Regions from separate parts of the Dactylosporangium sp. NPDC005555 genome, predicted to be linked through region 3. Evidence: riboswitches for the same ligand, from Rfam matches in the RefSeq annotation. Region 3 holds a riboswitch; each other region holds the start of a gene.
What was found. A riboswitch is a leader RNA that binds a small molecule or an ion and turns the genes downstream of it on or off. The one in region 3 is predicted to bind cyclic di-AMP.
Positions count from the first base shown of each region.

Region 1: linked by a shared signal. The riboswitch ahead of ABZS58_RS15960 (hypothetical protein) and the one ahead of ABZS58_RS29840 (hypothetical protein) in region 3 are both predicted to bind cyclic di-AMP.
Region 2: linked by a shared signal. The riboswitch ahead of ABZS58_RS22280 (NlpC/P60 family protein) and the one ahead of ABZS58_RS29840 (hypothetical protein) in region 3 are both predicted to bind cyclic di-AMP.
Region 4: linked by a shared signal. The riboswitch ahead of ABZS58_RS02680 (NlpC/P60 family protein) and the one ahead of ABZS58_RS29840 (hypothetical protein) in region 3 are both predicted to bind cyclic di-AMP.

Region 1 covers NZ_JBEXDG010000012.1:29,061-31,252, reverse strand. Annotated here, with positions in the region: gene ABZS58_RS15965 (diguanylate cyclase) at 1-630, shown strand, start outside; cyclic di-AMP (ydaO/yuaA leader) riboswitch at 678-821, shown strand; gene ABZS58_RS15960 (hypothetical protein) at 942-1,688, shown strand; gene ABZS58_RS15955 (polyprenyl synthetase family protein) at 1,749-2,192, opposite strand, start outside.
Region 2 covers NZ_JBEXDG010000019.1:23,616-25,807, reverse strand. Annotated here, with positions in the region: gene ABZS58_RS22280 (NlpC/P60 family protein) at 1-947, opposite strand, end outside; cyclic di-AMP (ydaO/yuaA leader) riboswitch at 956-1,104, opposite strand; gene ABZS58_RS22275 (ABC transporter ATP-binding protein) at 1,395-2,168, shown strand; gene ABZS58_RS22270 (ABC transporter ATP-binding protein) at 2,186-2,192, shown strand, end outside.
Region 3 covers NZ_JBEXDG010000030.1:77,443-79,634, forward strand. Annotated here, with positions in the region: gene ABZS58_RS29835 (LysR substrate-binding domain-containing protein) at 1-215, shown strand, start outside; gene ABZS58_RS29840 (hypothetical protein) at 204-1,220, opposite strand; cyclic di-AMP (ydaO/yuaA leader) riboswitch at 1,223-1,362, opposite strand; gene ABZS58_RS29845 (HPF/RaiA family ribosome-associated protein) at 1,591-2,049, shown strand; gene ABZS58_RS29850 (condensation domain-containing protein) at 2,161-2,192, opposite strand, start outside.
Region 4 covers NZ_JBEXDG010000002.1:7,169-9,360, reverse strand. Annotated here, with positions in the region: gene ABZS58_RS02685 (LamG-like jellyroll fold domain-containing protein) at 49-726, shown strand; cyclic di-AMP (ydaO/yuaA leader) riboswitch at 834-976, shown strand; gene ABZS58_RS02680 (NlpC/P60 family protein) at 985-1,956, shown strand; gene dcd (dCTP deaminase) at 1,991-2,192, opposite strand, start outside.

The DNA.
Region 1 (2,192 bases), on a different contig from region 3:
GCGATCACGCAGGTGCAGGACATCACCGGCCGCAAGGCGACCGAGGCCGACCTCGTGCGGCGGGCGTCCCGCGACCCGCTGACCGGCCTCGCCAACCGCGACGCCTTCGCCGGACCCCTCGCGGCCGCGGTCCGGCGGGCCCGCACCGAGCAGGTGATCAGCGCGCTGCTCTTCTGCGACCTCGACGACTTCAAGGTCGTCAACGACACCCTCGGCCACGACGCGGGCGACGCGGTCCTCGTCGCCGTCGCGCAGCGGCTGGTGTCGCTGGTTCGACCCACCGACACCGTCGCCCGGCTCGGCGGCGACGAGTTCGTGGTGCTCACCGGCAACGTCGCCGTCGCCGACCTCGGCGCGCTCGTCGACCGCCTGGAGCGCTCCGTCGCCGCACCCGTCACGCACCAGGGGCACATCATGCGGGTCCGGGTCAGCGTCGGCGTGGCCGTGATCGATGACACGGTCGAGGACGCGGGCGCCGCGCTGCGTGCCGCCGACCGGGCGATGTACCTGGTCAAGGGCGGCCGTCACGCCGGAGAGGTGACCGGCCGGGTGACAGCGTTCGGTGATCGTTCGGGTGCGCCGGGTGGATTGCCGTTGCTGCGGTTGGCCCGGCCAGAAGCGGCCCAGTAGGGTCGGGTGGTCTGCTCCGGTCGACCTGCACCCCATCGGGTGCTGCCGGGCGGGCGCCGTCGAGTCGCGAGACGTTCGCGAGCCGGGGACCCATGTAGTCCTCTGGGGTGTATCCGTGGCTGGGCCACGGTAGGGCGAAGCTTCCCGCCCGAACCCGTCAGCTAACCCGGTAGGCGGCCACGGAAGGAGTCTGCGTCGATGCTTGCCGCCCGCATGACCACGTAACGCCGCACCGCTGATTCCCCCCTTCCAGCGCGCCGTCCTCTTGGCGGCGTGCCGATGCTGCCTGCCACGAAGAGGAAATATCAGTAGTGAAGTCATTGCCACGCGAGTTCAATCCGCGACATCGCCGGCCGGCGTTCAACGCCCGGTTCGTCGCGAAGACCGGCGCCTTCTCGGTCGCTGTGCTGTCCGCCTCGATCCTGGCCGGCGTGCCGGCCGAGTCGCCGCCGTTCACCGGCCCCGCGTACGCCGAGCCGGGCGTCGTCGCCACGTCCTCGCCGCCGGCTTCCGGGTCCGCGTCGCCGTCGCCGTCTGCGTCTGCGTCCGGGTCCGCGCCGGCCGGAGGCCCGCTCGCCGCGGCGGTGCCGGTCGTGCCGCCGGTGCCGCCCGCACCGCCCGTCGTCCGGCCGGTCGCGGGCCTCGATCAGCGGCAGATGGACAACGCCGCGATCATCGTCAAGCAGGGCCGGGCGCAGGGCATGCCCGACCAGGCCCTCGTGGTGGCGATCGCGACCGCGATGCAGGAGAGCGACCTCTACAACGTCGCCAGCTCCGCCGTCCCGTCCAGCCTGCGGCTGCCGCACGAGGGCGTCTCGTCCGACCACGACTCGGTCGGGCTGTTCCAGCAGCGGGCCAGCCAGGGCTGGGGCACCGTGGCCGAGCTGATGAGTCCGGCACACTCCGCGATGCTCTTCTACGACGCGCTGTCCCGCGTGCAGGGGTGGCAGCGGATGAGCGTGACCGCGGCCGCGCAGGCGGTGCAGCGCTCGGCGTTCCCGGCTGCCTACCAGAAGCACGCGACCCGCGCGGCGCAGATCGTCGGCGCCCTCACCTGATGCCCGTGACCGCACCGTACCGGGCCGGCTCGGTGCGGTGCGGTGCGGTCACGGCAGGGTTCAGGCGGGGTGGCGGGTCGCCCAGCGGGCCAGGGCGACGAGTTCGGCGACCGCGGCCGGCTCCGGGATCGCCAGGTCGAGGACGAGCAGCGCCTGCGCCAGAAGATCCTCGGCCTGCCGGACGCACCACGTGCGGGCGCCGGCCCGCTCGATGACCTTCGCGGCGCGTTCGAGGTCGGCGTCGCTGAGACGGCTCTCGCGGCGCAGCAGGTCGTCGAGCTCGTCGGCGCCCGCGGCGAGGGCCGCGGCGACCGGCAGTGAGCGCCGGCGGCGGCGCAGGTCCGGGAACGCCGGACGGCCCGTCACGGCGGGGTCGCCCCAGATGCCCTGCAGGTCCTCGGTGAACTGCACGGCCAGGCCCAGCCGCACGCCGAACAGCCGCAGCTGCTCCACCCTGGCGCGGTCGCCGCCGCCGGCGATCGCGCCGAGCGCGCACGCGCAGCC
Region 2 (2,192 bases), on a different contig from region 3:
TGCACGGTCTTGCCGGTCGTCGGCGCGTGGATCATCTCCCCGCCGCCGATGTAGAGCCCAACGTGGGTGATTTTGTCGGTGGAGGAGCCGAAGAAGACCAGGTCACCCGGAGCGGCGTCGGCCTGCGAGACACGGGCGGTGCCCTTGTACTGGTCCTGGGCGATCCGGGGGATGCCCGTGCCGGCGGCCTTCCACGACGCCAACGTGAGACCGGAGCAGTCGTAGCTGCCCGGACCGGCGGCGCCCCACTTGTAGGGCTTGCCGATCTGGTTCCACGCGAAGGTGACGGCCTTGCCGGCGACGCCCGACACCGCGGGCGGCGGACCGGCCGGCTTGGTCGCCGCAGCGGTCTTGGTGCTGCCGGCCGCGGAGGCCCGGCGCTTGAGGTCCTCGAGCTTCTTGACGTCGCCCTCGATCTTCTTCTTCTGGACCTCGAGGTCGGCCTTCTTCGCGTTCTCCGCGGCGATCGTGTCGTCGATCTTCTTCTGCTCGTCGGCCAGTTGTGCCTTGGCGACCTTCAGAGCGCCGATCTCCGACTGCTGGTGCTTGTTGATCTGCTGCAGGGTGGAGAGCTGGTCGATCAGCGAGTCGGAGGACTGCGACCCGAGGATGACCGACAGCGTGGCGAAGTTGCCCGAGGTCTTGAACGCGGCGACCGCGAGCACGTCGACGTTGGCGGTGGCGGCGGCCGCGCTGGCCTCGAACGGCTGCAGCTTCTTCTGCAGCTCGGCGTTGGCCGCCTGGGCGTTGGCGAGCTCTTCGTTGACCTTGTTGTAGGCCTCGACCGTCGCCTCGAACTCGTCGCCCACCTTGTCGAGCTGGGCTTCGATCTCGGCGAGCGTGGGGTCGGCCTTGGCGACACTCGCGGGCGCCACGATGACCAGCGACACGGCCCCGATGATCAGGGTGCGCAGCAGGGATCGTCTGGCGCGGTGTCCGACGGACAAGGGATGACCCTTCTTCACCGACCGCCTACCGGGTTAGCTGACGGGTTCGGGCGGGAAGAGAGTGCGCCCTACCGCGGCTTCGCGGATTCACCCCAAGGAACCTGGGTCCCCGGCTCGCACAGCGCCGTGACGGCGCTCGATTCGGCGGCGCTTGCCGGCGCCGCCCGGGCTGGGCGACGGACTGCCGGGCAGGCCGGGACCTAACTTAACGTGATCACCAGCGAAGCGAAACCCGTGCGAGTCGTTCAATATCTATTGTACTGAAAGTCCGTATCACCACGAGTTGTCGCTCCACATCGGACGGTGATGCACCACTGAAGACGGTGTTGACGGACACACAATTGGGGCTTGATTCTGCTCTGGAACCCGGTTAAATACACGTAACTTTATTCACCGTCGATGCACATAGTTCGCCCACTCCGAACACCCCCGGAGGAGCGTCACCGGATGTTGCGTGTCCAGAACCTCGAGGTCGTCTACGACGACGTGATGCTGGTCCTGCGGGGCGTCAGCCTGCAGGTCCCACCAGGACGCATCGTCGCGCTGCTCGGCGCGAACGGTGCGGGCAAGACCACGCTGCTGCGGGCCCTGTCAGGCCTGCTCGGCGTCCACGACGGCGCCATCACCAAGGGCGCCATCACGCTCGACGAGAAGCCCGTCCACAGGCTGCGGCCGGCCGCCGTGGTCCGCCGCGGCGTCTCGCAGGTGATGGAAGGGCGCAGGACCTTCGCCGAGCTCACCGTCGAGGAGAACCTGCGGCTCGGCGCCCACACCCGCCCGAAGGGCCGGGCCGAGGCCATGGACCGCATGTACGACCTCTTCCCCGTCCTCGCGCAGCGCCGCGGCAGCATCGCCGGATACCTCTCCGGCGGCGAGCAGCAGATGCTGGCGATGGGGCGGGCGCTCATGTCGGACCCGACGTACCTGCTGCTCGACGAACCCAGCCTCGGCCTCGCGCCGCGCCTGGTGGAGCAGGTCCGCGACCTGATCGTGCAGATCAACCGGGCCGGCACCGGCGTGCTGCTGGTCGAGCAGAACGCGACCATGGCGCTGTCCATCGCCGAGCACGGATACGTGCTGGAGACCGGCAAGGTCGTGCTCGACAAGCCCGCCGCCGAACTGCTCGCCGACGACGACATCCGCGAGTTCTACCTGGGACGGGCCGAACGGTCCTTCCGCGACGTGAAGCACTACAAGCGCCGTAAACGCTGGCTGTCGTAGCAACAAAAGGAGTCGCCGTGCTGC
Region 3 (2,192 bases):
ACGCGTGCGTCGACTATCCGGTCGTCCTCGCGCTCGTCGCGGCGGGTCAGGGCGCCACGATCGCGCCGGACCTGGCGCTGCGGGACGTGTCCTCGTTGAACCTGCGGGTGACCGATCTCCCGGTCGCCGGTGCGCGCCGGCTGGACGCGCTGGTCACCGCCGGCAGAGCGGCCCTGCCGGCGGTGTCGGCGCTGCTGTCGGTGTTAGTAGATTGACATGTGCACGTGGTTGGTGTGGTCGCTGCTCGGGTCGCCCTGACCGCTGCCGTACGAGTGCCAGCCGCCCGCCGGCGTCCAGATCTGCTTGAACCAGATCACGTACATGACGCCGAGCGCCTGGGCGTTCTTCACCAGCCAGGCGGCGAGCTGCGTGCCGTACTCCTTCGACGCGCCGGTCGCCACGCCGCCGAAGTCCTTCGCGTCGGCGGCGAAGTCACAGGCCCGGCCCTTGGGGTGCTCATACGGCTCGCCCGGCGGCCGCCAGCACGACACGAAGTGGCCGAAGCCCGCCTTCTGCACCTGCTGCAGGGCGTGCAGCGTCCGCGGGGTCAGGCAGCCCTTCGTCGTCGGGTCGGCGGTGCCGCACGACTCGGCCGGCCAGGAACCGTCGGCCCGCCGGGGTGCGGGCTCAGCGGCCTTGCCGGTGGTGTTGCCGCTCCACGTGGTGGACGCGTCGACGGCGTTCTTCGACTGGGCGAGGGCCTCCTCGAGCTCGGCCTTCTGCTTCGTCATCACCGCCATGCTGGCCTGCTGCTTGGCGACCTCGGCGTCGATGGTCGCCTTCGTCCTCGTCAGCTCCTCGCGGGCCTTCGTCACCTGCTTGAGCTGTTCGGCGTTGCCGCGCGCGATGACCTCCAGGGTGCTCACGCGGTCGGCGAACACTCCGGGTGTGCCGCTGTCCAGCAGCGTGGCCGCGCTGCGCAGGCCGCCGCCGTTCTGGTAGGCGGCGATCGACATCGACTGGGTGTCGTCGCGGAGCTCGGCGTACCGCGGCTCCAGCTCGTCCTGCTGCCGCTTCAGGGTCGTCTGTCGTGCGAGCGACGCCGTCAGGACGTTCTGCGCGTCGATGTACGCGCGGTTGGTCTCGTCGAGCTTCTTGATGAGCGCAGGGTCGCCACCCTCACTGGCGTACGCCTGTGAGGCCGTGCCGAGCACCACGGCCGGGGTCAGGAGGATCGCGAGCGCCGTCAGGGCGGCGACGATCCACGGAGGTCTGGACATACTGTTCCCTCCATCGGCCGCCTACCGGGTGAGCTGACGGATTCGGGACGGAACAGTCGCCCCTACCGCTCCGATTCGAGCGGATTCACCCCAAGAAACGTGGTTCCCCGGCCCGCTGGGCACGGCTCGCCGCCGGCCCTCGCCGGCGCGGTCAGCACCTACGAACGGGGCCGCCGCCGACCCTAACCACCTGCGCATTCATCCTTTTCACGGACCTTCGGTAACGGCCCGGTGGCGGTCCGCTCGGGGGCTCTGCGGGTGGCTCGAGGAGGTGGTAGGCTAGCCTCCTAGGAAGGTTTGGGGGACATGAACAGGGTCATTGCGGGGTAAGCGGTGATGGTCAAGGCAAGCAACGGAAGGGGTCTCGGACATGTCGAGAAGTGCTACGAGCACACCGGCCACAGTCGAGGACTGCCTGCGCGTCGGCGCCGGCTTCTCCCAGGGGGACAGGGTCTGGATCGCCGAGCAGTTCGCCACGCTCGACAGTCACCTGGCCGGGTTTCCTGTCGACTCCACCGAGTTCGAGGTGTCGGTGAAGGACCGGTCCGCCCGTGGGCAGAAGGTGACCCTGGAGTGCTGGATCGCCGGCCACCAGAAGATCGTCGCGACATCGTCGGAGGAGGACCTGCACGCCGCGATCAACGAGGTCCGCGACGACCTCCGCCGCCTGCTGAGCGACGCGAAGACCCGCCAGGAGCCGCGGCACAACCGTCGCCTCCGCGAGACCACCATCAACGACGTCATCTCGCCCGAGCTGACCCCGGCCCTGGACGCGGCCTCCGTCGGCGCCGACGCCGTCGTCCCGGATCGGCAGGAGCGGAGCGTCTGACGCACGGTTCGATCGCGGGGCGCGGACGTTGGTCCGTGCCCCGCGGTGTTCCATCGTTCGGTGCCGTGTTCGGTGCCGTGTATCGGTGGCTTTGTTCGGTGGCGCCGGCTGTCAGGCGGTGGCTTCGCGGTAGAGGAGCCTTG
Region 4 (2,192 bases), on a different contig from region 3:
GCCCGGCCGTCCTCCGGTCGTGCCTCGGTCTCCGCCGCACCGACCGCGGTGGTCCAGCCGTCCTCGGCGGCGGCCGCCGCGCATCGGGCGACCGGCATCCGGTACTCCTTCGACAGCGGCATCATCGGTCCAGTCCTGGACGGTGCGGGCCGGCTGCCGCTGCGGGTCCGCAAGGCCGGCGGGGACCTGTCGACGGTGCCGCACAACGGCGGACTCGCGGTGCGATTTCCGCAGCCGTGTGAGCATTACGGTGCGGAGAGTTGTGCACGTGCCATCCTGCAGAGCGGCCCCGCGGAATTCCTCAATCCGGGACAGGGCGCGTTCACCTATGGCGCCAGTGTGCTCGTAGCGCCGGATGAGACTTCCAAGGGCGCCAATGTGCTGCAAAAAGGGTTCTCGGTCGGTGGCAGTCAGTTCAAGTTGCAGGTGGACGGTGCCGCGGGGCGTCCCAGTTGTGTGATTGTCGGCACTTCTGGACCTACCATTTATGTAGCCCTCGCGTCGCTGACCGTGGCCGACGGACGGTGGCACCAGATCGAGTGTTCGCGCAGTGACGCCCTGCTCACAGTGGCTGTCGACGGTCGGATCAAGGGAAGATCGCCGATCCCTTCGTCACTGTCCATAGTGAACCCGGATCCCCTCTGTATTGGTGGCAAGGGCACCAGTGCGAACAACGACCAGTTCATCGGTGCAATTGATGACGTGTTTGTCGCCGGAGTGGCCTGACTTTTCGCCCAATTCGGACAACAATCGAGGATCGACTTGCCCGTTCGGAGCGGTCGCCATAACGTGAATTCCGGTCGGATGGATGTCCGCGCCCAGCACGGGCGCGCCAGACGGCACCGCCGAGTCGAATTTTTCTTTGAACCGGGGACCCACCTGCGCCATTTGGGGTGAATCCGCGACACGTCGCGGTAGGACGACCTTCCCGTCCGAACCCGTCAGCTAACCCGGTAGGCGGCTGGAAGAAGGAGTATCTCCTCGATGCGGCCCAACCGTCTGGTTCGGCTCCTCGTCGCTACACTCGGCGGCCTGTCGCTCGCCATCGGGATCACCGGAGCCGCCAAGGCGGACCCGACCCCGGCCGAGCTCGAAGCGCAGATCGACAAGAAGTGGAATGAAGTCGAGCCCATCATCGAGCAGCACAACCAGCTCAAGGGCGAGCTGAAGGCCAACCTGGCGAAGCAGACGGCACTCAAGAACCAGATCGACCCGCTCCAGGCGCAGGTCGACTCCGCCCTGCTGCGGGTCAGCGCGTTCTCGGTCCTGCAGTACAAGACCGGCCGCGTCTCCAGCTTCAACGCGCTGATGACGACCGGCTCGCCGGACACCTTCGCCGAGCAGCTGGTCATGCTCAACATGCTGGCCAAGGACGAGGCCGCCGGCATCAAGGACGTCATGGACAGCAAGAAGGTCCTCGACGACCAGAAGAAGCCGCTCGACGACCTGATCGCCACGCAGAAGGCCGCCGAGGCCGAGATGGCGGCCAAAGAGACCACCATCAACGCCGAGATCAAGCAGCTCAACGACATGCGCACCAAGGCGTATGGGTCCGGCGGCGCGACCGGCGAGCTGCGCCCCGTCGCCTGCCCGGTCGAATACTCCGGCGGCGACGCCGCGAAGGCCGCGCAGGTCGCCTGCCAGCAGATCGGCAAGAAGTACGTGTGGGCGGCCGAGGGTCCCAGCACGTTCGACTGCTCGGGCCTCACGCTGTACGCGTGGAAGCAGGCCGGCCACACGCTGCGCCACTACACGAAGTGGCAGTACTCAGACACGAAGCGCGTCACCCGCGCCGACCTGAAGGCCGGCGACCTGGTCTTCTTCTACAGCGACCTGCACCACGTCGGCCTGTATGTCGGCGGCGGCTGGATGGTCCACGCCCCGACCAGCGGCGACGTGGTCCGCATGAAGAAGATCGACAGTGCGCCGATCGCGGGATACGGCAGAGTGGGCTAGTTTCCGGTTTCGACCAAGGGGGGCTTCGGCCCCCTTACGTCGTTGTGGGCCAGGTGCGCCAGTTCTGATAGGAGCGGCTCGCCGTCGGGCCGCGCTGGCCCTGGTACCTGCTGCCGTAGACCGCGGACCCGTAGGGATGCTCTGACGGGCTCGACAGCCGGAAGATGCACAGCTGCCCGATTTTCATCCCCGGCCAGAGCATGATCGGCAGGTTGGCCACATTGGACAGCTCGAGC